3 regions of the Dietzia sp. NPDC055340 genome follow, and region 3 is predicted to be linked to each of the others. Evidence: predicted binding sites of a transcription regulator. Region 3 holds the regulator's gene; each other region holds the start of a gene.
The links. Region 3 encodes LexA, which represses DNA repair genes until DNA is damaged. Its sites were predicted from a motif close to CGAACANNTGTTCG; they were not measured.

Region 1 (7,937 bases), on a different contig from region 3:
CGCATCCCGCTGCCGGTCGTTCCACAGTCCGGCGTCCTCGGGGCTGATGCGCCCCTCCGGCACCACCGCGGACGCCTCGGCGATCAGCAGCCCGAACCCGCCCTGCGCCCGCGCCCCGAGGTGCACGAAGTGCCACGGAGTGGGCACGCCGTCCCGGGCGTCGCACGAGTACTGACACATGGGTGAGAGCCAGGCACGGTTGCGGATCTCGAGGTCACGGATACGGATCGGGTCGAAGAGCTGCGCCATGCCCGCGATTAAACCCTCGGCCGCCTGAACGCCGCCGACGGCACCCCCACTCGTGTCCGCACACCCTTTGACTTCGCCGTGACCAGCACATATGTTGCCGTGAATGTCCTCCACCCAGCCGGTCCCCGAGCGGCAGGCCTGGCTCGCGTTGACCGCCCTGTGCTCGGGTCTGTTCATCACGCTCATGGATCAGGCGCTCGTGGCCGTGGCGTTGCCGAGCATCCGCGAGGATCTGGACGCGAGCATCATCCAGACCGTGTGGGTGGTGGCCGTCTACCTGCTCGCCTTCGCCGCCCCGCTCCTGGTCAGCGGCCGGCTCGGTGACCGGTTCGGGCAACGCAACGTCTACCTGGCCGGGATGGCGGTCTTCACCGCCGCCGCCACGGCTGCGGCGTTCGCCCCCACGATCGAGCTGCTCATCGCGGCCCGCGCCGTCCAGGGCGTGGGCGCCTCGCTGCTCAACCCACAGCCGCTGAGCATCATCCACCGGGTCTTCGCCTACGACCGACGGGGCGCGGCGATGGGGATGTGGAGCGCGGTCGCGAGCTCGGCGGGCCTGTTCGGCCCCATCCTCGGTGGCCTGATCGTGGGTTCCGCCGGATGGCGCTGGGTCTTCGCGCTCTACATCCCGTTCGGGTTCCTGGCGTTCGTCCTGGTCGCCCTGCTGGTCCCGCGGCTGCCGACCGGCGTCGGCCGGATCGACCTGGTCAGCGCGGCGCTCGCCGTGGTGGCCGTGCTCGCCGTGACGCTCACCCTCCAGCAGGGCCCCGACCTCGGTTGGCCATTGTGGCTCTGGGCGGTCGTCGGCGCGGGGGTCGCCGCAGCCGCGCTGTTCGTCCGGCGGCAGTTCCACGTCGGCCGCCGGGGCCTCGACGCCCTCGTGCCGCCGGCCCTGTTCGGCCACCGCAACTTCGCGCTCGGTTCGTTCTCGGTGTTCACGCTCGGTTTCGCCGTGTACTCGATGAACATCCCGATCATGCTGTTCCTGCAGACGTCGAAGGGCCTGTCCGCCGAGGTCGCGGGCCTGATGATGATCCCCACCGCCGTGGTCTCGCTGGTCCTCGCGCCGTACGTCGGCCGCCTCACCGACCGCACCGCCCCGGGCGTCGTCTCGACCACCGGTTTCGTGTCGATGATCGCCGCGATGCTGCTGTTCGCCGCCATGATGACCTGGCAGGCGCCGGTCCTGTGGCTGCTCGTCCCCCTGGTGCTGATGGGCGCGGCCAACGCGATGTGCTGGGCGGCCAACTCGGCGGTGTCGATGCGCAGCCTGCCGTCCGACCTGGTGGGCGCCGGCTCCGGCGTCTACAACACGTCGCGGCAGGTCGGCGCCGTGGTGGGCGCCGCCGCTCTCGGCGCGGTCATGCAGGTCGGCATCGCCCACACCGATTTCTCCACCGCGATGGGCCTCACGCTGGTCCTGCCCGCCCTCCTGCTCCTCGCGGGTGCGACCGCCGTCCGCCGCTTCCAGCCCGACTCACCCCACTGACCGACACGCCGCCCCGACCTGCACCGCGACGACTACCGTGGAGGCCATGGCAGACCCGCAGCTCACCCACCTCGACGCCGAGGGCCGCGTCCGCATGGTCGACGTCGGCGACAAGGCCGTGACCACCCGCACCGCCACCGCCGAGGGCGTCTTCCGCACCCGCCCCGAGGTGGTGACGATGGTCGACGGCGACGCGCTGGGCAAGGCCGACGTGCTGGCCACCGCGCGCCTGGCCGGGATCGGCGCCGCCAAGAAGACCTCCGAGCTGATCCCGTTGTGCCACCAGATCCCGCTGAACTCGGTGAAGGTGCATTTCGATCTCGACGCCGACGCGGGCGAGATCCGCGTCTCCGCCACCGCCAAGACCACCGGCCGGACGGGCGTCGAGATGGAGGCGCTCACGGCCGTCTCGGTGGCGGGCCTGACGTTGCACGACATGGTCAAGGCCGTGGATCCCCTCGCCACGATGGACGGGGTCCGACTGGCAGCCAAATCAGGTGGAAAGCGCGGCGACTGGACCCGGGAGTCCGACGACGACAACGCCGCCACCGACCAGAACGACCACCCGGCAGAACCCGCCGCGATCGGTGAGGGCCGGAGCGCCGTCGTCGTCGTCTCCTCCACCGCCGCCTCGCGCGGTGAGCGCGAGGACTCCACCGGCCCCGCCATCGAGTCCTGGCTGCTCGAGCGCAATTTCGCCCCGGTCGAGGTGCACGTGGTGGCCGACGCGGAGATCGAGGTGGCCGTCACCGAGCAGGTCCGCCGCTCGCCGGCTGCGCTGCTGACCACCGGCGGCACCGGCGTGGCCCCGGACGACCGCACCCCCGAGGCCACGGCGCCACACCTCACGCTGCAGCTGCCCGGTGTGGCCGAGGCGATGCGGGCACGCGGCATCGCCGCCACGCCGACGGCCGCGATGAGTCGCGGGGTGGCGGGCTTCGCCGGCCGTACGCTCGTGGTGAACCTGCCCGGCTCGACCGGTGGCGTGCGCGATGGCCTCGCCGTGCTCGACGACCTGCTCGAGCACCTGCTCGAGGTACATGCGAATGGAGGTGGGCACTGATGACCACATCTGTGCCACTGGCCCGGATCACCGACGCCGTGATCGATCCGCGTGAAGTCGAGCAGGAGGTCTGGACCACTGCCGACGGCGCGATGGTGACGTTCTCCGGGATTGTGCGCGATCACGACGGGGGGCGTTCCGACGTCCAGCACATCGAGTATTCGGCGCACCCGACGGCCGCGAAGATCCTCGGCCGACTGTGCGAGGAGATCGCCACCGAGACGAGCGGGCCGGCCGGCCGGGTGCGGGTGGGCGCCGTGCACCGGGTGGGAGTCCTGCCGGTCGGCGAGGTCGCGGTGGTCGTGGTGGCGGTCGCGCCCCACCGCGCGGAGGCGTTCGCCGCGTGCGCCGAGTTGATCGAACGGCTCAAGCACGGAGTGCCGATCTGGAAGCGGCAGTTGTTCTCCGACGGGCTGTCGGAATGGGTGGGCGTCGGCGACTGCTGACCCCTCAGGCGGGTCGGTCGCGTCTGTCGGTTCCGGGTGGGTTGGTGAGGTATCCGTCGGGTGAGAAGACTCTGTCGTTGAGGATGATCTCGACCTGTTCCTGGATGCCCTCGCGTGCCCGGGCCAGTGGACCCTTCGGCCGCGTGCGGTGTTGGTGCCCGGTGTCGGTGGTGATGATCAGCTCGCCCAGCGGCCCGGGCCGGTAGGAGTTGGTGCCGAAGGTCTTCTCGCGGTGGTGTTTGCGGCACAGGCACACCAGGTTCCACTCCAGGGTCGGCCCGCCCAACTCCGGGGTGGCCCGGTCGAACGCGATCACATGATCGATGTCGCAGTCCCGGGCATCGACCGCGCAGCCCGGATGGCGGCAGGTGCCATCACGCAGCCGGATCCGCTCGGCCAACGCCGGGGAGATGACGTACCGCAGTGCCCGCTCCGGGGTGTCCAGGGCGCCGGGGGCGGGGTCGATGATCTCGAACCGCACCCGCGCGTCATCGCCCTCGAGCAGTTCCTGACACAGCCAGTCGAAGCTGGTGTACGCGCCGGTGACGAACTCCACCTGATCGGGCAGTCCCCGCGCGGCCGCGGCGATCACACTGATCCGGATCGGCTGACCGGTGGCCGCGGCGGCGTTACCGACCGTCGGGCGCGGCAGGTCCGCCCCGACCTGCACCGGGCCGAGCTCGATGCCATCAACGACCTCGGCCGGCCCGGCCGGCGAGTACACCGCCAACGCCGACAGTGCGTCAGCGCGGAGCTGGTCCATGGGCCGCGGCACCCCGTCGGCGGCGGCCGCGGCGGCATCGGTCTCGATCCTGCGGCGCAGCATCTCCGCGTCCCCGATCGGCAGCTTGGCCCACATCGAGGCCATCCCGTCGCGGCCCCGGCGAAACCGCACCGTGCGCGACTCTGTGGCCGCATCTACCGCGTCCTGCGCCGCCCCGGGATCCAGACGCTCCACGGCCCGGTCGATCATCGCCTCCACCGCCGACCGCGACGGCCGGTCACCACCGTCCAGATCGTGCGCGACGCGGGCCATGACCGCATCCTCCACATCAGAGACGATCGCGTCCGGCACCTGCGCCAACCGGCAGGCGATATCGATGGCCAACTGCTCCGGCAACAGCCCCCGCCCGACCATGGACAGCATCCGCGGCAGCCGGGTGTGGATCTGCACCCCGGCCAACACCAACCGGCCCGCATGCCAACACGTCAACTGACACGCCGCCGCCATATGGTCACGCGCCCGCGCCTGCGGATCCAACCGCGCAAACCCCTGCCGCCCCGAATCGTCGTCCTCAGCAGCCCGAGCCATCTGCCGCACCAACAACGCAGCCGCTTCCAACCGCGTCGCCCCGGCCCGATTCTGCGCCAGCGTCGCCGACCGCGCCGCCTCGCTCACAGCGGCAAGATCCTCGCAGCAGGAGGACTCGGGAACCGCAGACAACGAACCCGCCGACGTCATCGTCGCCACCCCCGCCGCACATCAGTAGAACGTATGTACGACCGTACCCGCCGTCCCACTATCGCGCAAGTGTTCGAATCCAATCGGCCGCCGGGGCGGAGGAGGGCGCTATGAGAGCCGCGTTCCGACCCATTCAGCCAGCACGCGCGCACACGCGTCGACGCCTTCGACCCACGTGTCACCTGCGCCTTCGTCGGCCGGATCGGACACGTACTTGACCAGTCGCGTCGGCACCCCGAGGGCCGCTCCCGCCGCCGCGACGGCGTAACCCTCCATGTCGACCAGGTCGGCGATCGCGACGAGCCGGTCCCGCAGCGGCCCGCCCGCCACGAAGCGGTCGCCGGTCGCTAACACCGGCGCGGTCGTGCCGCCGGGAGACGACGGCAGCAGCGATCGCGGCGCCGGGACAACCGCGCTGACCGCGGACAGTTCCAGGGGCGGCCCGTCATGCCGACCGGTGACGGCGTGGAGGGCCGGGTCGTCGAAGTCGTGCTGAAAGACGGTGGCGATCTCGTGCGTCCCCTCCATCCCGGGGTGCAGGCCGCCGGCGGTCCCGACGTTGACCAGCTCGCGGGGGCGCGCGCCGCCGCCGAGGGCGGTGGCGACCGCCAATGCCGCCCGCACCTTGCCGACGCCCGTCACCAGGACCGGGAAGTCGGTGACGAAGTGCCGGGCCTCCTGCTCGAGAGCCACGACGACGAGTGGATGTGCCGGGTCAACAGTGCCTATGAGTTCCACGGCGTCCACGCTAGCCTGCTGCCAGATGGCCACCGAGCCCCCGCCGAGCCCCGAGGTGATCGAGATGATGTCCGCCAATCCCCGCCCCAGTATCAGCCGACCCGGCGCCACCCGGGCCGCACACCGCAGAGCCCTGCTGGCGCTGCCGGTGACCGCACTGCTCGTGTCGGCCGGCTGCGCCTCCGGCTCGAACGACCAGGCGTCCGACCAGGCCACCGATGCCCAGCAACAGACTGTCACCGCGACCGTGACCGCTCCGACCGGGAGCACCCCGACCAAGAACGCCCAGAACGGGAACGCGCCTGCCACCGACGGCTTCGACCCCGCGAACTGCGACACCGACCGGACCGGCCAGGACATCATCGGTGACGTCGTCGTCCGGAGCGGACAGACCTGCCTGCTGTCCGATCTCACAGTCAACGGCGACCTGGACGTCCAGCACGACGGCCGCCTGGAGCTGCGGGGAGTTCGCGTGGTGGAGGACGTCGAAGCCGAGGGGCACGCGTTCGTCCTTGTCAGCGGTGGTGAGGTGTCCGGGTCGATCGAGCTCGACAAGGGCGGCGAGGCGGTCGTCGAGAACGTCCGCATCGGCGGCAGCCTGGAGTCGGAACAGAATTCCGGCCCGCAGCGCTTCGAGGGCAACACCATCGGCGGCGATCTCGAGTGCGAGGACAACGCCCACGTCCCGACCGGCGGCGGCAATCAGGTCGCCGGCGAGCGCGAGGGTCAGTGCGCTGCCCTGTGAGGCCTGGCCCACCAGCGATGATCCTCGGGACCGAGAGGTAGCCGTGCCACCACCTCGTGGCGGGCCCGGCCGCGGGGTCCCTCGCCGAGGAACGAGTCGACGAGCGCGATCTCGGTGACCTCCCAGTCGGTGCTGCCGAACGTATCGAGAACACGCAGCCAGGCGGTGGCGTCGTCGCGGCCGCCCAGCCTGGCCAGGGTGAGGTGCGGCCTGAACCGAGCACCGTCCGGCACACAGCCCGAGGCGTTCGCGGCCGATCGCGCGCCGGCGGCGAGAGCGTGGAGCGGCTTGTGTTCAGGCTGGTCGACGCCGGCCCACAGCACCTTGGCCCCCTCCACCGAAGGGAAGGCTCCGGCCCCGGCCAGCCGCAGGCGGAACGGCTCGTGCTTGCGCGCCACGGCGCCGAGACGCTCAGTGAGTTCGTCGAGCCTCCAGTCGTCCACATCCGGGCAGAAGGTCAGGGTGAGGTGCCACTGCGACGGCGGGGTCCACGTCAGACCAAGCCGAGGCTCGAGGAACCGCTCGAGCTGCTCGCGGACCTCCTCCGGCGGCAGCACCGCCACGAACATCCGATGCCCCATGCCCCTACCGTGGCCCACCGAGACGCGGTTTACAACCCGCCGAGCCACAACCCCAGCAACGCGGCGCAGATCGTGGCCAGCACGGTGCCCACCGCGTAGGCGAGCGCGGTGACGCCCCGGCCGGCCAAGGCCAGACGCACCGCATCCAGGCTCGCGGTGGAGAACGTCGTGTACCCGCCCAGGACGCCGGTGCCGACCAGCGCCACCCACCCGGCGGGCGCGGCGGCGGACGCGACCGAGGGCGTCGTGAGCCCAATCACCACCCCCAGTAGCAGCGAGCCGGTGACGTTGACCAGGAAGATCCCCAGGGGGAAGGCACGGCGCCAGCGGGCGGTCACCCACTCGTCCACCGCGTAGCGGGCGGCCGCGCCCACCCCGCCGCCGAGCGCGGCCCAGCCGACGAGCACCGCGGCGCTCATGCGTTCGGCTCCGCCGCGTCACGCCGCCCCACGGCCAGCCCGGCCGCGGCGAGCCCGGCGAGCGAGGCCAGTGCCCCGAGCACGAGCGTGGCCAGCGCGTACCCGGCCGCGGTGAGAGGCGCCGAGTCCCGTACGAGTTCGGCCGTCTGGAGCGCGACCGCCGAGTAGGTCGTGAACCCTCCGCACAGGCCGGTGCCGAGGAGTAGCCGGGCCCGGCGCTGACGATCTCGTCGTCGTGGCCCCGCCGCGTCCAGCGCCGCCACCAGCGCGGCCAACACGAACGCCCCCACCACGTTGACCAGCAGCGTCGCGGCGAGCGGTGTCTCGGGGAGGGCGAGGGTGACCGCGGCGCGCCCCGCCGATCCGGCCGCCCCGCCGAGGGCGACAAGCAGCAGTGCCGGCACGGCCGCGCGCATCAGATCGAGAGCCCGGCCTCCAGGGCGGCGTCTAGGCCACCGCGGTCGCCGGTGACCTCCAGGCCCTCCGCGTCCGGCCCCACGCGTCCCCACAGCAGTAGAGCCAGCGTCTCGGGCGGGCCGGTCAGCTCGACCTCGGGCGCGGCCTGACCGTCCTCACCCTCGGCACCCGGTAGCACCCACTCGCGCTCACCGGCGCGCACGCGGATCGTCACCGGCAGCGGCGGCAGCGCGGCGGACATGATCGGGCGCAGCGCGGTGCAGAACTCGTCGATGGTGTCGAGGGCGACGTCGTCCATCAGCGGAGTCGTGCCCGCCGCGCCCGACAG
Region 2 (7,937 bases), on a different contig from region 3:
TCGGTGGCGGCCAGCATGCCCCGGCGGTCGTCCTGTAGGTGTGGTCCGAATGTGGGCCCGGCCTGCAGACCGCTACCGTAGAGCCGCCCTGCACCGGGTATGACGGTGAGGCGGACAAGGGAGACGAGATGGCCGAACACGACGACGGGAACGACGATCGCAAGATCGTGTTGGCCCCGCACCTACAGGGACTGGAGCCGGACCCCGACCGGGGTGCCGAGATCGACCAGCGGTCGCCGGGCGAGCTCGACGAGGCGGTGCCCCGCAGCGAGTTCATCCGCTCGGTCGTCGGGGTGGTCGCGGGCGTGGCGGCAGCTCTGTTGGTCTACTTCGTCCTGCCGGGCGACCTCGAGCACAACGCGCGGCTCACCGCCGCCGTCGCCGTCCTGTTGGGGATCTGGTGGATGACCGAGTGTCTGCCCATCCCGGCGACCGCGCTCGTGCCCCTCGTCGCGTTCCCTGTGTTCGGCACCGACATCACGGTGGACGACGTCGGCGCCGAGTACGGGAACAACATCATCTTCCTGTTCATGGGCGGGTTCCTCATCGCCATCGCGATGCAGCGGTGGAACCTGCACAGACGAATCGCGTTGCTCACCGTGCGCGCGATGGGGACCCGGTCCACGAGGGTGGTGGCCGGGTTCATGATCGCCACCGGCTTCCTCAGCATGTGGGTGTCCAACACGGCGACCGCGGTGATGATGCTGCCGATCGGTGTCTCCGTGCTCATGCTGGCCTCCGAACTCGGACGGGAGGCCACGGCGGATGACGGCTCCGGGGCGTCCATGGACGAGGCCGCCAAGACCGTCATCCGGTCCAACTTCGGCACCTCGCTCATGCTGGGCATCGCCTACGCGGCCTCCGTCGGGTCGCTGGCGACCATCATCGGTACCCCGCCCAACACCCTGCTGGCCGGTTACCTGGAGACCGAGTTCGACATCGTCCTGGGCTTCGGACGGTGGATGCTGGTGGGCCTGCCGCTCGCCGTGGTCATGCTGGTGTTCACGTGGTTCCTCCTCACCAAGGTGCTGTTCAAGCCCGAGCTCGAGGAGATCCCGGGCGGCCGCGAGCTGTTCGACGACGAGCTCCGCAAGCTCGGCACGACCTCGTCCGGGGAGAAGCGCGTCCTCGTGGTGTTCGTCGCGGCGGCCGTCGCCTGGGTGGCGGTCCCGCTGGTGTGGGAGACCCCGCCCGTCACGGACGCGGGAATCGCGCTGATCGCCGGCCTGCTGCTGTTCCTGCTGCCCGCCGGAACGGCGCGCGGGGTTCGGCTGCTCACCTGGAACGCGGCCCTGGAGCTGCCATGGGGCGTGCTGTTGTTGTTCGGCGGCGGCCTCGCGCTGTCCGCGCAGTTCTCCGCATCCGGCCTCACCGTATGGATCGGCGAGCAGGCCGCGGCGCTGGGAGCGCTGCCGATCGTCCTCCTGGTCCTCGTCGCGGCCGGCGGGGTCCTGATTCTCACCGAGCTCACCAGCAACACCGCTACTGCCGCGACGTTCCTGCCGGTGGCCGGTGGCGTCGCCATCGGCCTGGGTGTCGACCCGATGCTGCTGGCCGTGCCTGTCGCCCTCGCCGCGAGCTGTGCGTTCATGCTTCCCGTGGCCACTCCGCCCAACGCGATCGCCTACGGATCGGGGTACGTGACGATCGGGCAGATGATCCGGGGCGGGATCTGGCTCAACCTGTTCGGGCTGGTGGCCATCACCCTGGTCACCATGACGCTGTTGGTGTGGGTGTTCGGGTTGACTGTGTAGCCACCGCCTCGAACGCGGACGCTAACGTCTGTGTCATGTCCGCCTTCCGCGAGCCCTCCCGCCGCTCGGCCGTCGAGCCGTTCCACGTCATGAGCGTCCTGGCCGCCGCGGCCCGCCGGCAGGAGACCCACGGCGATGTGATCTCCCTCTGTGCCGGGCAGCCGTCGACACCGGCACCCGGCCCGGTGCTGGCGGCCGCGCATCACGCCCTCGACACGGAGATCCTCGGGTACACGGAGGCGCTCGGGATCCGCCCCCTCCGCGAGGCGATCGCGACGTATCACCGGCGACGGGACGGCGTGGACGTGACCGTCGACGACGTCGTCGTCACCACCGGGTCCTCCGGCGGCTTCACCGTGCTCTTCCTCGCCGCGTTCGATGCTGGCGACACCGTGGTGATGGCGCGTCCCGGCTATCCCGCCTACCGCAACACCCTCCAGGCGTTGGGGTGCCACGTGCGCGAGATCGCGTGCGGGCCCGAGACCCGCTACCAACCGACGGTCGCGCAGCTCGAGGCAGTCACGGCCGACCTCGGCCACGCACCGGCGGGACTGATCGTGGCCAGCCCCGCCAACCCCACCGGCACGATCATCGACTCGGGCGCGCTCGCCGACCTCACCCGCTGGTGTTCGGCGAACGGGACCCTGCTCGTCAGCGACGAGATCTATCACGGGGTCACGTACGGCCGGGAGTGCGCGAGCGCGTGGCAGACCAGCCGCGACGCTGTGGTGATGGGGTCGGTGTCCAAGTACTTCTCGATGACCGGGTGGCGGATCGGTTGGATGCTGCTACCCGAGTACCTGCGCGATCCCGTGGACCGGCTGACCGGCAACCTCACCATCTGTCCGCCCGCCGACGCACAGTTCGCGGCCGTCGCGGCGTTCACGGAGGCCTCGGCCGCCGAACTCGACGGGCATGTCGAGCGCTACGCCCGCAACCGTGAGCTGGTGCTGCGGCGGCTGGGGGAGTTGGGAGTCGAGGAGGTGGCCCCACCGGACGGCGCGTTCTACGCCTACTTCGACGTGTCGCGCTGGACGGACGACTCCGTCGCCTGGTGCGCCGACGTCCTCGACCGGACCGGGGTCGCGCTCACACCCGGCGTCGACTTCGACACCGTCGATGGCCGGCACACCGTCCGGTTGAGCTTCGCGGGCAGCACCGACGAGATCGCCGAGGCCATGGTCCGCCTCGAGGCTGTGTTGGTGGATTAGTTCTCAAGGCGTAGCTCACCCCACAGGTTGCCGCGGCGGGCTACCTTCACCCCATGGGTTCCGCAGAGATCATCACCATCGGCGTCTACATCCTTCGGCCGTGGCTACTGCTGCAGGCACCGCTGCCGGTCGAGGAGGTCTACCTCAACGCCTCGCAGATCTTCAACGGGTCCACCGGTGGGTCCATGGTCTCCTGATCGATCGGCTGGCCCCGCCGAACCTCGGTCTGCCTGGTTGCCGCCCACCCTGCGTCGGTTAGAAGGGTGGTGGGTCGGTGAGGTTGTCGATGATGGTTTTGAGTTGGTTTTCCAGGGCGCTGTTGCCGGGTGGGTGGTAGCGGTGGTGGTTTCGGTTCCACCAGCGGCTGTGGCGGTGTGCTGGTAGGTCGATGATGGTCCGGGGTGTGATTGCCACGGTGATGGGCTGGAATGTGGCTCCGGCTTTGGCGAGTGCTGTGGCGCGGGCGGTGTTGCGGGCCTGGTGTCTGGCTTGGGTGGCGGCGTCCTGGCTCGCTGCTTGGCGGTTGGTGGCGTTGTGGCTGCGTTGTGTGTCGCGGTGGGTGTGTTTGCGGGCGTCGCGTCGGGCCCAGGAGGTTTTGGTGGCACGCCCGGTCGGGCTGGCGCCGCCGGTGGCGGCCGCGCGTCCGGGGTCGGGGTTGCGGCGTTGTTGCTTCTCCCACGCGGCGGTTTCGACCCGTGCCTGCTCGCGCCGATAGTCGGCCAGGGGCCCGTCGGGGTGGGTGACCATGGTGTGGCCTTGGTCGGTGGTGATGAGCAGGGTGCCGTCGGGGTCGAGTTGGTAGTGCCAGTCGTTGAAGGTTTTGAACCGGTGATGCCGGCGGCACAGGCAGGCCATGTTCGATTCGACTGTCTGTCCACCTTGGGTGGGGTCGGCGTGGTTGAACGGCACGACATGGTCCAGATCACAGGCGTCGGCCGGGACGGTGCATCCGGGGTGGCGGCAGGTGCCATCCCGCAGCCGGATCCGGTGCGCCAGGGCTGCGGAGGGCCGGTACCGCAGCGCAGCGTCTCGGTCGTCCGCGGCGCCGGGGGTGGGGTCGATGTGGTGCAGGCTGGCGCCGTCGCTGCAGGCGAGCAGGTCCAGCAGGGACTGCAGGGCGGCTTCGCCGGTGCGGGCGAACTCCACCCGGGTGTGGTCTGCCCAGCGGTTGGCGTTCGCGCCGGTGGGGGCGGTGACGGTGATTTTGGGCCGCAGCATCACCCCACCGGCAGCCGGTCCGTCCGGTGTGCCCGAGCCCGACGTGTCCGGCGTGCCGGAGCTGGTGCGGGTGTCGGTGCCGGCCGGGGTGGTGGTGTCGGCGGGTGTGGTGGTGTCGCCGCAGATCAGGGACATCAGGGCATCGGCGCGGCGTTGGGCCAGGCTGTAGGGCGCATCCGCAGCCCCGGGGCTGGTGTCGGTGTCGGTGTCGGCGCCGGTGTCGGGTCCGCTAGCGGTGGAGGGGCCGGTGGCGGGCTCGCTGGCAGTGGCTGCGGTGTCTTCTTCGGTGGCGCGGTCGGCGGCGATTTTCTGTTCGAGTGCTTCGGCCAGGACGGCGGCCTCGTCGGCGTGCAGGAGGGCGTGGAGGGTGGACATGCCGTCGCGGCCGGGGCTGATGCTGGCGCCGCGGTCGCGGCCGGCGTCTTTTTTGCGGGCCCGGACCGCGTTCGGATCGCGTGTGGAGATGATCTCGTCGGCCCGGTTGCGGATGGCTTTCATGCCGGGGCGTCTGCCGGCTTCGATGGCGGCCAGGTAGTCATCGACCACGTCCTGTTGGATCTGGTGCAGCAGTGCGGGGTCGACGAATTCCATCTGCCCGGCCAGGGCTTTGGCTGTGGCCTCCTCTAGTCGTCCCTGGGTCATCGCGGTGAGGATCGCCGGGTAGCGAAGGTGCAGGTCGGCGGCGAAGGAGATCATCGTCCCGGCTTTGTAGGTGGAGATCGCCAGCACCCGCACCAGGTGGGTGATCGCGACATCGGCGGCATCGAGGATCGAGTATCCGGGCCGGGGATCGTCGGGGTCGGTACCGCAGCCCGGGTAGTCCAGGCATGCGGTCATCAACTGGTGCGCTGCCGACAGTCGGTGCGCCGCCGCACGGTTCTCGGCCTCCCACCCCGCACGCGCAGCATCGGCGGCAACCGAGATCGCCGCCGCAGCGGCAGATGCGGCCGGACCGGTGGGCGAAGTCGGCGGGCCCGCCTTGTCGTCGTCATCCCTCTCCATCAGCCCCCACCTCCATCCCATCCCGCTTCGCACCTACGTCGAATGTGTGTTCTACAGTATCGGGTACGGCGGTATGTCGCAAGGGTGTTCGAGCAATTACATTGGACAAGTCCGCCCGGTCGGCGGAGTGGCGGAGGTGTCGGTGGATCGTGAGAGAATCGGCCCCGTGACCGCCAAGCCCCGCATCTCCAACGTCCTCGCCTCGCGCTACGCGAGTACCGACCTGGCCACCCTGTGGTCCGCCGAGTACAAGATCGTGCTCGAGCGCCAGCTGTGGATCGCGGTGCTCCGCGCCCAGCGTGACCTGGGGATCGACGTCCCCGACGGGGTGATCCGGTCGTACGAGGCGGTGATCGACCAGGTGGATCTGGCATCGATCGCCGAGCGCGAGCGAGTCACCCGTCACGACGTCAAGGCGCGGATCGAGGAGTTCAACGCCCTCGCCGGCCACGAGCACATCCACAAGGGCATGACGAGCCGCGACCTCACGGAGAACGTCGAACAGCTCCAGGTTGTGCGTTCGCTCGAGCTGATGCGCGATCGCACGGTGGCCATCGTGCGCCGCCTGGCCGAGCACGCCGCCGCCCACCGCGACACGGTCATGGCCGGTCGTAGCCACAACGTCGCCGCCCAGGCCACCACACTCGGCAAGCGTTTCGCCTCCGCCGCGGACGAGATGCTCGTCGCGCTCGAGCGGGTCGAGTCGCTCCTCGAGCGCTATCCGCTGCGGGGCATCAAGGGCCCCATGGGCACCGCGCAGGACATGCTCGATCTGCTCGACGGTGACGCCTCCCGGATGGCCGAGCTCGAGCAGCGCGTCGCCGCCCACCTCGGCTTCTCGCGGACTTTCGATTCGGTCGGCCAGGTATACCCGCGCTCGCTGGACCATGAGGTCGTCTCGGCGCTGGTGCAGCTGGGCGCCGGCCCGTCGTCGCTGTCGCAGACCATTCGCCTGATGGCCGGCCACGAGCTGGTCACCGAGGGCTTCCAGCCGGGTCAGGTCGGCTCGTCGGCGATGCCGCACAAGATGAACACCCGGTCCTGTGAGCGGGTTGGCGGCCTGCAGGTGGTCCTGCGCGGGTACGGCTCGATGGTCGCGGAGCTCGCCGGTGCGCAGTGGAACGAGGGCGACGTCTTCTGCTCGGTGGTCCGCCGCGTGGCGCTGCCGGACGCCTTCTTCGCGCTGGACGGCATGTTCGAGACCTTCCTGACGGTGCTGGACGAGTTCGGCGCGTATCCCGCCGTGATCGACAAGGAGCTCCAGCGCTACCTGCCGTTCCTCGCCACAACCAAGGTCCTCATGGCCGCGGTCCGCGCGGGAGTCGGCCGGGAGGTCGCGCATGAGGCGATCAAGGAGAACGCGGTCGCCGTGGCGCTGGCGATGCGCGAGGAGGGGCGTGAGCCCGACCTGCTCGACCGTCTCGCCGCCGATGACCGACTGCCGCTCGACCGCGCGGCGCTCGACGAGGCGCTGGCCGACCGCGCGGCGTTCGTGGGCGTCGCCGGCGACCAGGTCGACGCCGTGGTGGCCCGGATCGACGCGCTCGTCGCCCGCTATCCGGAGGCCGCGGGGTACGCGCCCGGCGCGATCCTGTAGCGCGGGCCCCCGGCGGCGCCGTTGGTGACGACGACGACGACGAGTTCGCCCGCGGGCCCGGGTCCCGGGTCGCCACGGTCGCGGTGATCTCGTGTCATCGGTTCGTCAGCGGCGATAGTGTGGCGCACATGCGCCAGAGTCTTCTCCCTGTTCCCGGTACCGGTGGCCTGCAGGTCACCCTGCATCACGCAGAGGCCCCCCGGGCCGTGCTCGTGCTGGTCCACGGTTTCGGAGAGCATTCCGGCCGATACGGACGAACGGTCGACTTCCTCCTGGCCCGGGGCGTCACCGTGGCGACCTACGATCTGCGGGGTCACGGCGCCGCTCCGGGGCCGCGGTTCAGGGTCGCGATGGAAACCCATATCGAGGACAACCTGGCGGTCCGTGACGCGGTGGCGCAGTGGAGCCGCTCAGATGAGGGTGCCGGCACCGACACGCTCCCGCGTCTGCTCATGGGCCATTCGCTGGGCGGTCAGGTCGCCGGGGAATCCGCGCTGCGGCGGCCGTGGGATCTCAAGGGACTGATCCTGTCCTCGCCCGGGCTCCTCGTGGGCGAGACCACCCCCGCCGTGCTGAAGGCCATCGCGCCCGTCATCGCGCGGCTGCTGCCGTTCCTGCCGGTGGAGAAGCTCGATGCGAACGACATCTCGCGTGTGCCCGAGTACGTGGTGGACTACAACTCCGACCCGCTGGTCCTCCACGGGGGTGTCCCGGCGCTGTCCGCGGGGACGTTGCTGGCCGGGGGTGCCCGACTGATCGAGCGGTCGCGCGCGCTGCGGGTGCCCACGCTGATCCTCAACGGCTCCGCGGACCCGATCACGGCCCCGGCCGGTGCGCGTCGTTTCACCCAGCTCGCCGGCTCAGACCACGACCCCCGTCCCGAGATCACCTACCGCGAGTTCGAGGGCGGCAAGCACGAGTTGTTCAACGACCTGTGCGCCGCCGAGGCGTACGAGGCGTTGGGGGAGTGGCTCGACGCGCGCCTGGGCTGATGCCCCTCGCCGGACGGAGCGCGGAGAGGCGCGACGGCTACGCTGGCCGTCATGCGACCTGAGCTCTCCTCCTATCGCCATCTCGCCGCCGGCAAGGTCCGCGAACTCTATGAGATCGACGCCGAGACCCTGCTCATGGTGGCCACGGACCGGATCTCCGCGT
Region 3 (7,937 bases):
TTCCGCGCCCATTCGACGCGCCGGGTGGTGCTCTCGACCAACATCGCCGAGACATCCGTCACCGTGCCGGGCATCCGCTACGTCGTGGACACAGGCCTGGCCAGGATCTCCCGCTACTCCACCCGCACCAAAGTCCAGCGGCTGCCCATCGAGCCGGTATCGCAGGCCTCCGCCGCCCAGCGCGCCGGTCGCTGTGGCCGTGTCGCGGACGGGATCTGCATCCGCATGTACTCGGAAGACGACTTCGAATCCCGGCCCGAGTTCACCGACCCGGAGATCCTCCGGACCAACCTGGCGTCGGTGATCCTGTCCATGGCCGACCTCGACCTGGGGCCGGTGGATGACTTCCCGTTCGTGGAGCCACCGGACCGCAGGTCCGTCCGGGACGGGATGACGCTGCTCACCGAACTGGGCGCCCTACGCATCGACGACGACGAGCGGCCTCATCTGACGAAGGTCGGCCGCGAGATGGCGGTCCTCCCGCTCGATCCGCGCCTGGCCAGGATGGTCGTGGAAGGCCACCGGAACGGGTCTCTCGGCGACATCCTCGTCGTGGTGGCGGCGCTCACGGTACAGGACGTGCGCGAGAGACCGGCCGAGGAACGGGACAAGGCGGATCAGTTGCACCGCCGGTTCGCGGACAAGAGCTCGGACTTCCTCGGCTACCTCAATCTGTGGCGCTACATCACCGAGCAGCGGCGCGAGCTGTCCGGCAGTGCGTTCCGCAGGATGTGCAAGGCCGAGTACCTACACTGGCTGCGCATCCGTGAGTGGCAGGACCTCACCGCCCAACTGCGGAGCATGTGCCGAGAACAGGGCTGGCACCCGCCGTCCGAGCACGCCGTCGAGGACGATCTCCACAAGGCGATCCTGGCGGGACTACTCACCAATGTGGGAGTGCGCGACGAGGACACACGCGAGTTCCGCGGCACCCGCGGGATCCGGTTCCAGGTGTTCCCGGGCTCGGACCTGGCCAGGAAGCCGCCCCGCTGGGTGATGGCATCCGGACTGGTCGAGACCTCTCGGCTCTGGGCGCGAGATGTGGCGCGAATCGATCCGGCATGGATCGAGCAGTTGGGAGAGCACCTGGTGCGCTCGCAGTACTCCGAACCCCACTGGTCCGACGCCCAGGGCGCCGCCATGGCATACGAGAAGGTACTCCTGCTCGGCTTAACGGTAGTAGAGGCGCGGCGGATCCTGCTCTCGCGGGTCGATGCACCGTTGGCGCGGGAGATGTTCGTGCGCCACGGGATCGTCGAGGGCAGATGGACGACGCGGGTCCCGGCGATCATCGACAACGCACGGGCTGTCGAGCAGGCCCGCGAGCTGGAAACCCGTAGCCGTCGGCGTGACCTCGTGATCGACGACGAGGCGCTGGCCGGGTTCTACCTCGAGCGCCTTCCCGCGGACATCACCTCCGGTCGGCACCTCGAATCATGGTGGAAGAAGAAGGGCCACCGCGATCCCGCTGCGCTGCGCCTGACCGACGAGGACATCCGCACCGCGGAGAAGGCGCCGGATGCCGCCGCCTTTCCGCCGTTCTGGCAACAGGGTGAACGTCGCTTCGAACTGCACTACGAGTTCGAACCCGGTGGCGCCGCGGACGGGATCACCATCCGTATCCCGCTCCCGCAGCTCAGTTCCGTGACCGCAGCGGGGTTCGAGTGGCTCGTCCCGGGGTTGCGCGAGGAGCTCTACACCGAGATGCTGCGGACGCTGCCCAAGTACCTACGGCGGATGTGTTCGCCACCGGCCGAGTACGCCGGTCTGCTGCTCGCCGATGTGAAACCTCGCTCGGCCCCTCTGCCCGTCGCGTTGGCGGAGGCGCTGTCGACCCGGATCGGGACCACCGTGGATCCGAGAGAGTTCCGACCGGAGCAGTTACCTGATCATCTGCGTGTCAGGTTCGAGGTCGTCGACGGCGACACGGTGGTCGACGCGGGGACCGACCTCAGAGCACTGCGTTCCAGACTCACCGACAAAGTCCGTTCCACCCTCAATCGACGGCTGATCCCCGACGACGGGCCGCACCGCGAATGGACTGCCGACACGATCGGTGATCTGCCTCGCTCGGTGACGGGGTCGGTGGACGGCGTCGAGGTGACCGTCTATCCCGCCCTGCGGATCGCGACAGACGGCATCCACCGGGTCGCGTGCACCACCGAGGAAGAGCGCCGGGCGACCCAGACCAAGGCCGTCCTGTCCTTGATGACCGCTGATCTCGTCGCACCGTCGTCGATCCTCCGGGGGCGCCCGGTCGAGCAACGTCTCGCCCTCAGCCAGTATCCGTACGGCGGCATCGATGCTCTGGTCTCGGATGCCTCTCTCGCCGTGTGCGCCAGACTGCTCGCGAGCCGACAGGGCGCGCCGGTACTCGAGGCCGCTGATTTCCTGGAACTACGTGCCACCGCGCGGGCCGAGGTGCCGGGGGCTGTCGCCACCTCCATCTCGACCGTCGTGACAGCGTTGGTCCGGGCTCAGCAGGTCTCGGCACGCCTGGCGGAGTCCCCGCCCACGCTCGCTGACACTGTTCGTCCCTCCCTGGAGTACCTGACCGGAAAAGGGTTCCTGGCCCGGCATCCCGCGTCCGTGCTGCCGCATCTGGAGCGCCATGTCCGAGCCGTGTCGATGCGCCTGGATCTGGCGGAGAAGGCGCCGGGGCGCCACGCCGAACTGTCGGCACGGGTTGCCCGCTCGGAATCCACGGTCGAGGAGGCATGTGCTGTGCTTCGCGCGCGGCCGGGCGGCGCCAGAGCGATCCGTGACCTGCGGTGGATGCTGGCGGAATACCGGGTCGGGCTGTTCGCGCAGTCGCTCGGTACGGCCCAGTCGGTATCGCCGGAGCGGATCGACAAGGCTGTCCGTACCGCACTGTCCCAGAAGTCCTCGCGTTGAGCCGGCCGGCTACCGAGTGTCGCGGCGCTCTTTGAGAGCGATGATCTCTCGTTCGAAATCGTCCGCCGAACTGAACTGCTTGTATACGGAGGCGAACCTCAGATACGCGACTTCGTCCAAGTCCTGCAGCGGCCCCAGGATGGCGAGTCCGATCTCGTGCGCAGGGACCTCGGAGGCGCCTCGTGCGCGGACCGCGTCCTCGACCTGCTGCGCGAGCCTGCGGAGTGCGGCTTCCTCCACAGACCTCCCCTGGCATGCACGGCGCACGCCTCTGACCACTTTGTCGCGGCTGAAGGACTCGGTCACTCCATTGCGTTTGAGGACCGTCAGCAGAGGCGTCTCGAGAGTGGTGAACCTGTGCCCGCATTCCGAACACTCGCGACGGCGTCTGATCGCCTGCCCCTCGTCGACGGACCGGGAATCGATCACCCGGGAGTCCTCGTTGTGGCACGTCGGGCAGTACATTCCCGTTCCGCCCTTCATTGACCGGATCTCACGCCCTCAGGTGAACTGCTCACCGGGACGGAGACGGACCATGTGCCGTCTCTACTCCAGTCTAAGAGGCCGACCACCCGATCACGCGTAGGCGGGCCCGCCGAGGAAGGCCAGCGCCAGGAGCATCGCGATCCCGAAAAGGACTCCACAGACGACCAGCGCCCACGTCGGCACGTCATCCACCACTCCCACTGGCGCCGTCGCCGGCGCCTGCACGTTGCACGCGCGCACAGACCCCGCCGATCGGACCACGATCCGACGACCGGGCACGACCGGGGCAGCAGAAGTCGAACGACCGCTCGCCGGCGATCGGTCGAATGCCACACCCCGGCGCTGCACTGACTTGCGTGCCGATACCGGCCGCGCGCGATCCGTGCTCACAGCCCCACCGGCACGTCGGCCCTTCGAACGGACCACCGGCCGGGTGCGTGAGGCGCCGGACGGCAGAGCCGACGCCGGCCGCCCGCCCCGGCCCCCCGAGTCCCGGACCGGGACGACGCCGTGTTCCCCTGCGCAGACCTCGGTCCAGCTCCGCGTGAGGTGCGCGTGCGACTGAAGCTCCTGAACGGACATGGCCACTCCCTACTCGACAGACTGTGCGACACGGAATCGCACGCTTGTGTGTGTTGCCCGAAACACCTGTTCGAACTCGAACACTGCCTAGAGTTGTATCACGCGACTCCGACAGAGTCACCACCCGAGCGCGAATTTCTTCGAACAGGTGTGTGGCGCTTCGTTCCCGGCCCGTCTAGGGTGTAGACAAAGAGAGACGTCGAACATCCATTCGCCGAAGGGACATCGCGATGCCGAAACCGGACTTCGAGGCGCTCACGCCTCGTCAGAAGAGCGTGCTGCTACATATCCACGACACGGTGAAAGACCGTGGATATCCGCCCAGCATCCGGGAGATCGGCGATGCGGTGGGACTGCAGTCCACCTCCTCCGTCGCGCATCAGCTCCGGACCCTCGAGAAGAAGGGCTTTCTGACCCGGGATCCCCACAAGCCGCGGGCGGTCGACGTGCATGGCGTCCCGGGCCAGAAGTCGCGGGGTCGGCGCGCACCCACCCCGCCTCAGGGGCGCCCGTCCGGGGCAACGGAAGCGGTCTATGTTCCCGTGCTGGGGCGCATCGCCGCCGGGGGGCCGATTCTGGCTGAACAGGCGGTCGACGAAGTGTTCCCGCTACCTGCGGACCTGGTGGGGTCGGGGGAGTTGTTCATGCTCAAGGTGGTCGGCGAGTCGATGATCGACGCCGCGATCTGTGACGGCGACTATGTGGTGGTCCGTCAGCAGAACGTGGCCGACAACGGCGAGATCGTGGCCGCGATGATCGACGGGGAGGCCACGGTCAAGACCTTCCGTAAGGACGAGACGGGCGTCTGGCTACTTCCCCATAATCCCGCGTTCAGCCCCATTCCCGGCGAGCATGCGACGGTGCTCGGCAAGGTTGTCACGGTCTTCCGCAAGATGTGACGTTCACGAGAAGTCCCCAGTCCGGCCCGCGCCGCCTGCTCCCGGAACCCGGGCTCAGGCGGCGCCGCCGTGTGTGCCGTCGGCCAGGAACTCGGACACCTCGCCGGCCACCGACTGGGGCAGCCGCACCGTGATCCTCGTGCCCTCCTGCGTGTGCGCCTCAGCGAGAACCGCGCCCTCCGCGTGCACCCGGGAGATCACCTCACCCCGCCGGTAGGGCACGAGTAGCGTGACCTCAGTGTCACCGGAGGCAATGATGTCCATGATCGCCTCGAGGAGCTCGTCCATCCCCTCCCCCGTCGCGGCGGACACGAACACGCCGTCCGGAACCGCGTGATGCAGCTCGGTCAGCACCAACGGGTCTGCCGCATCGATCTTGTTGATCACGACCAACTCACGGGGCCGCTCGGCGCCCTGCTCCTCGACGACGTCGTTGATCACCCTGCGCACCGCTTCGATCTGGTGCAGCGGCATCGGATCCGAGCCATCGACCACGTGCAGGAGCAGTTCCGAATCGACGACCTCTTCCAGAGTCGATCGGAATGCCTCAACGAGTTGCGTGGGAAGGTGTCGGACGAAGCCCACGGTGTCGGTGAACACGACCGTTCGCCCGTCCGGGAGATCTGCACGCCGGGTCGTGGGGTCCAGGGTGGCGAACAGCGCGTTCTGAACGAGCACCCCGGCTCCGGTGATCCGGTTCAGGAGACTCGATTTACCGGCGTTCGTGTACCCGGCGATCGCGATCGACGGCACCGGGGTGGCACGACGGCGGTGACGCTTGGTGTCGCGAGCCTGCTTCATACCCTTGATCTCGCGTCGCAGCTTCGCCATCCGCTCACGGATCCGGCGGCGGTCGGTTTCGATCTTGGTCTCGCCGGGACCGCGCAGGCCCACCCCACCGTTGCTGCCGGCGCGGCCGCCTGCCTGCCGGGAGAGCGACTCGCCCCAACCCCGCAGCCTGGGAAGCATGTACTCCATCTGGGCCAGCGAGACCTGCGCCTTGCCTTCGCGGCTCGTGGCGTGCTGGGCGAAGATATCCAGGATCAGTGCGGTCCGGTCGATGACCTTGACGTTCACGGCTTTCTCCAGCGAGATCAGCTGGCCCGGGGTCAGCTCACCGTCACAGATTACCGTATCCGCGCCGGTGGCGGCGATCACATCCTTGAGCACGCTCACCTTGCCGGACCCGATGTACGTCGACGCATCGGGCTTGTCCCGGCGCTGGATCAGCGCGTCGCACACCTCGGACCCGGCGGTCTCCGCGAGTTGGGCGAGCTCGGCCATCGCCGCGTCGGCCTGGGCGGACGAGCCCTCGGTCCACACCCCGACGAGCACGACCCGCTCCAGTCGGAGTTGCCGGTACTCGGCATCGTTGACGTCCTGGAGCTCTGTGGACAGACCCGCGACCCGGCGCAGCGAGGAGCGTTCCTCGAGCTGCAGTTCGCCGATGGAGGGGTCGAGATTACGTAGTGGGCGGTCCGCCGCCCCGGATTCGTTAGTCATTCCCGGCCATCATCTCATACCAAGCCCGGTCATGCCGCCGGGCGCCGACCCCGGGATAGACGGAGAACATGCGCTACGACCTCCGGAATGTGCCCTCCGCGACGAGTACCGACGGGCCGGTGAGCGTGGATCCGCTCTCGGTCAGGCCGACGGCGACCTCCCCGCCCGGCACCGTGACGACGACCTCGCCGGCGGTCCGGCCGGCATCCGCGAGCGCGGCCACCGCCGTGGCGACGATTCCGGTCCCACAGGACATCGTCTCGCCCGCCCCACGTTCATGGACCCGCATCGAGACACGGCCCTCCCGCAGGGGAGTCGAGATCTCCACGTTGACCCCCTCCGGAAAGAAGTCCGTGTCGAACCCCGGTTGGCGGTGGAGGGGAAGCGCCGCAAGCTTCTCACCATCGAGCCCGGGCACGACACAGGCGAGGTGGGGATTGCCCATGTCCACCGCGATCCCGGCGAACGTCCGATCCCCGACCTGCACTGACGACAGACCGAGAAGCTCCGGCTGCCCCATATCGACACGGACTACCGCGCGATCTCCGCGGTGTTCGAGGATCCGGGCCGGTCGGGGTCCGGAACGGGTGCCGACCCGGACCTCTCCCGTCTCCGCGCGGCCGGTCGCGACCAGCGCGTGGGCGAACACCCGGACCCCGTTTCCACACATCTCGGCGATGGAGCCATCGGCGTTGCGGTAGTCCATGAACCAGTCCGCCTCGAGCACACCGTCCGGCAGCTCGGACAGGACCGCCTGTTCCACAAGCGCCCCTGCCGTGGCGATCCGCAGGATCCCATCCGCTCCGATACCCGCGCGGCGGTCGCACAGGGCACGCACGAGATCGGAGTCGAGCTCGAGCTCGGCGCGGTCGTCCGGCAGGAGAACGAAATCGTTCATGGTGCCGTGCCCCTTGATGAACGTGATCTCCGCCGGAGCCACCGACCTGTTCTGCGCCATGGGCCGAATCCTACCCAGGGGGCCCGGCGTTCCACACTGTGGAAATGCCAGATGAAGCCGTCAGAGGCGCCAACTAGAGTCTGAGCCGAGAACGATCCCCTAACAGGAGGAGAGCATCGATGTCCGATCGCATCACCGTCGGCGGTATCCAGGTCGACAAGGTCCTGTACGACTTCGTCAATTCGCAGGCGATCCCGGGTACCGGGGTCGACCCCGACGAGTTCTGGGCCGGCGCGGCGGCGATCTTCACCGACCTCGCGCCTCGTAACCGGGAACTTCTGGGGGTGCGCGACGAACTGCAGTCGAAGATCGACGCGTGGCATCAGGAGAACCCGGCCCCGATCGATCCCGCCGCGTATAAGACGTTCCTCCGGGAGATCGGGTACCTCGTCCCCGCGCCCGAGTCCGTCTCGGTGAAGACCGCAGGCGTCGACGAGGAGATCGCGACGATCGCCGGCCCGCAGCTCGTGGTGCCGATCACCAACGCGCGCTTCGCGATCAACGCCGGCAACGCGCGGTGGGGTTCGCTCTATGATGCCCTCTACGGCACCGACGCCATTCCGGAGTCCGATGGCGCGGAGCAGGGCAGCTCCTACAACAAGGTGCGCGGCGAC

Region 1: a site for LexA is predicted at 4,736-4,749, ahead of ACWIFB_RS04065 (DUF222 domain-containing protein). Genes of this name have one in related genera too.
Region 2: a site for LexA is predicted at 5,225-5,238, ahead of ACWIFB_RS11150 (DUF222 domain-containing protein). Genes of this name have one in related genera too.

Annotation. Positions count from the first base shown of each region.
Region 1 is NZ_JBSHML010000004.1:143,927-151,863, forward strand. It holds gene ACWIFB_RS04045 (NADH:flavin oxidoreductase/NADH oxidase) at 1-249, opposite strand, end outside; gene ACWIFB_RS04050 (MFS transporter) at 353-1,738, shown strand; gene moaCB (bifunctional molybdenum cofactor biosynthesis protein MoaC/MoaB) at 1,785-2,801, shown strand; gene ACWIFB_RS04060 (molybdenum cofactor biosynthesis protein MoaE) at 2,801-3,247, shown strand; gene ACWIFB_RS04065 (DUF222 domain-containing protein) at 3,252-4,709, opposite strand; gene ACWIFB_RS04070 (nucleosidase) at 4,818-5,447, opposite strand; gene ACWIFB_RS04075 (hypothetical protein) at 5,473-6,192, shown strand; gene thpR (RNA 2',3'-cyclic phosphodiesterase) at 6,174-6,773, opposite strand; gene crcB (fluoride efflux transporter CrcB) at 6,803-7,192, opposite strand; gene ACWIFB_RS04090 (CrcB family protein) at 7,189-7,608, opposite strand; gene ACWIFB_RS04095 (maleylpyruvate isomerase family mycothiol-dependent enzyme) at 7,608-7,937, opposite strand, start outside.
Region 2 is NZ_JBSHML010000013.1:44,317-52,253, reverse strand. It holds gene ACWIFB_RS11165 (SLC13 family permease) at 129-1,754, shown strand; gene ACWIFB_RS11160 (aminotransferase class I/II-fold pyridoxal phosphate-dependent enzyme) at 1,790-2,965, shown strand; gene ACWIFB_RS11155 (hypothetical protein) at 3,019-3,162, shown strand; gene ACWIFB_RS11150 (DUF222 domain-containing protein) at 3,221-5,185, opposite strand; gene purB (adenylosuccinate lyase) at 5,352-6,782, shown strand; gene ACWIFB_RS11140 (alpha/beta hydrolase) at 6,911-7,774, shown strand; gene ACWIFB_RS11135 (phosphoribosylaminoimidazolesuccinocarboxamide synthase) at 7,826-7,937, shown strand, end outside.
Region 3 is NZ_JBSHML010000023.1:1,768-9,704, reverse strand. It holds gene hrpA (ATP-dependent RNA helicase HrpA) at 1-2,895, shown strand, start outside; gene nrdR (transcriptional regulator NrdR) at 2,905-3,360, opposite strand; gene lexA (transcriptional repressor LexA) at 4,194-4,862, shown strand; gene hflX (GTPase HflX) at 4,917-6,365, opposite strand; gene dapF (diaminopimelate epimerase) at 6,439-7,323, opposite strand; gene ACWIFB_RS15200 (malate synthase G) at 7,443-7,937, shown strand, end outside.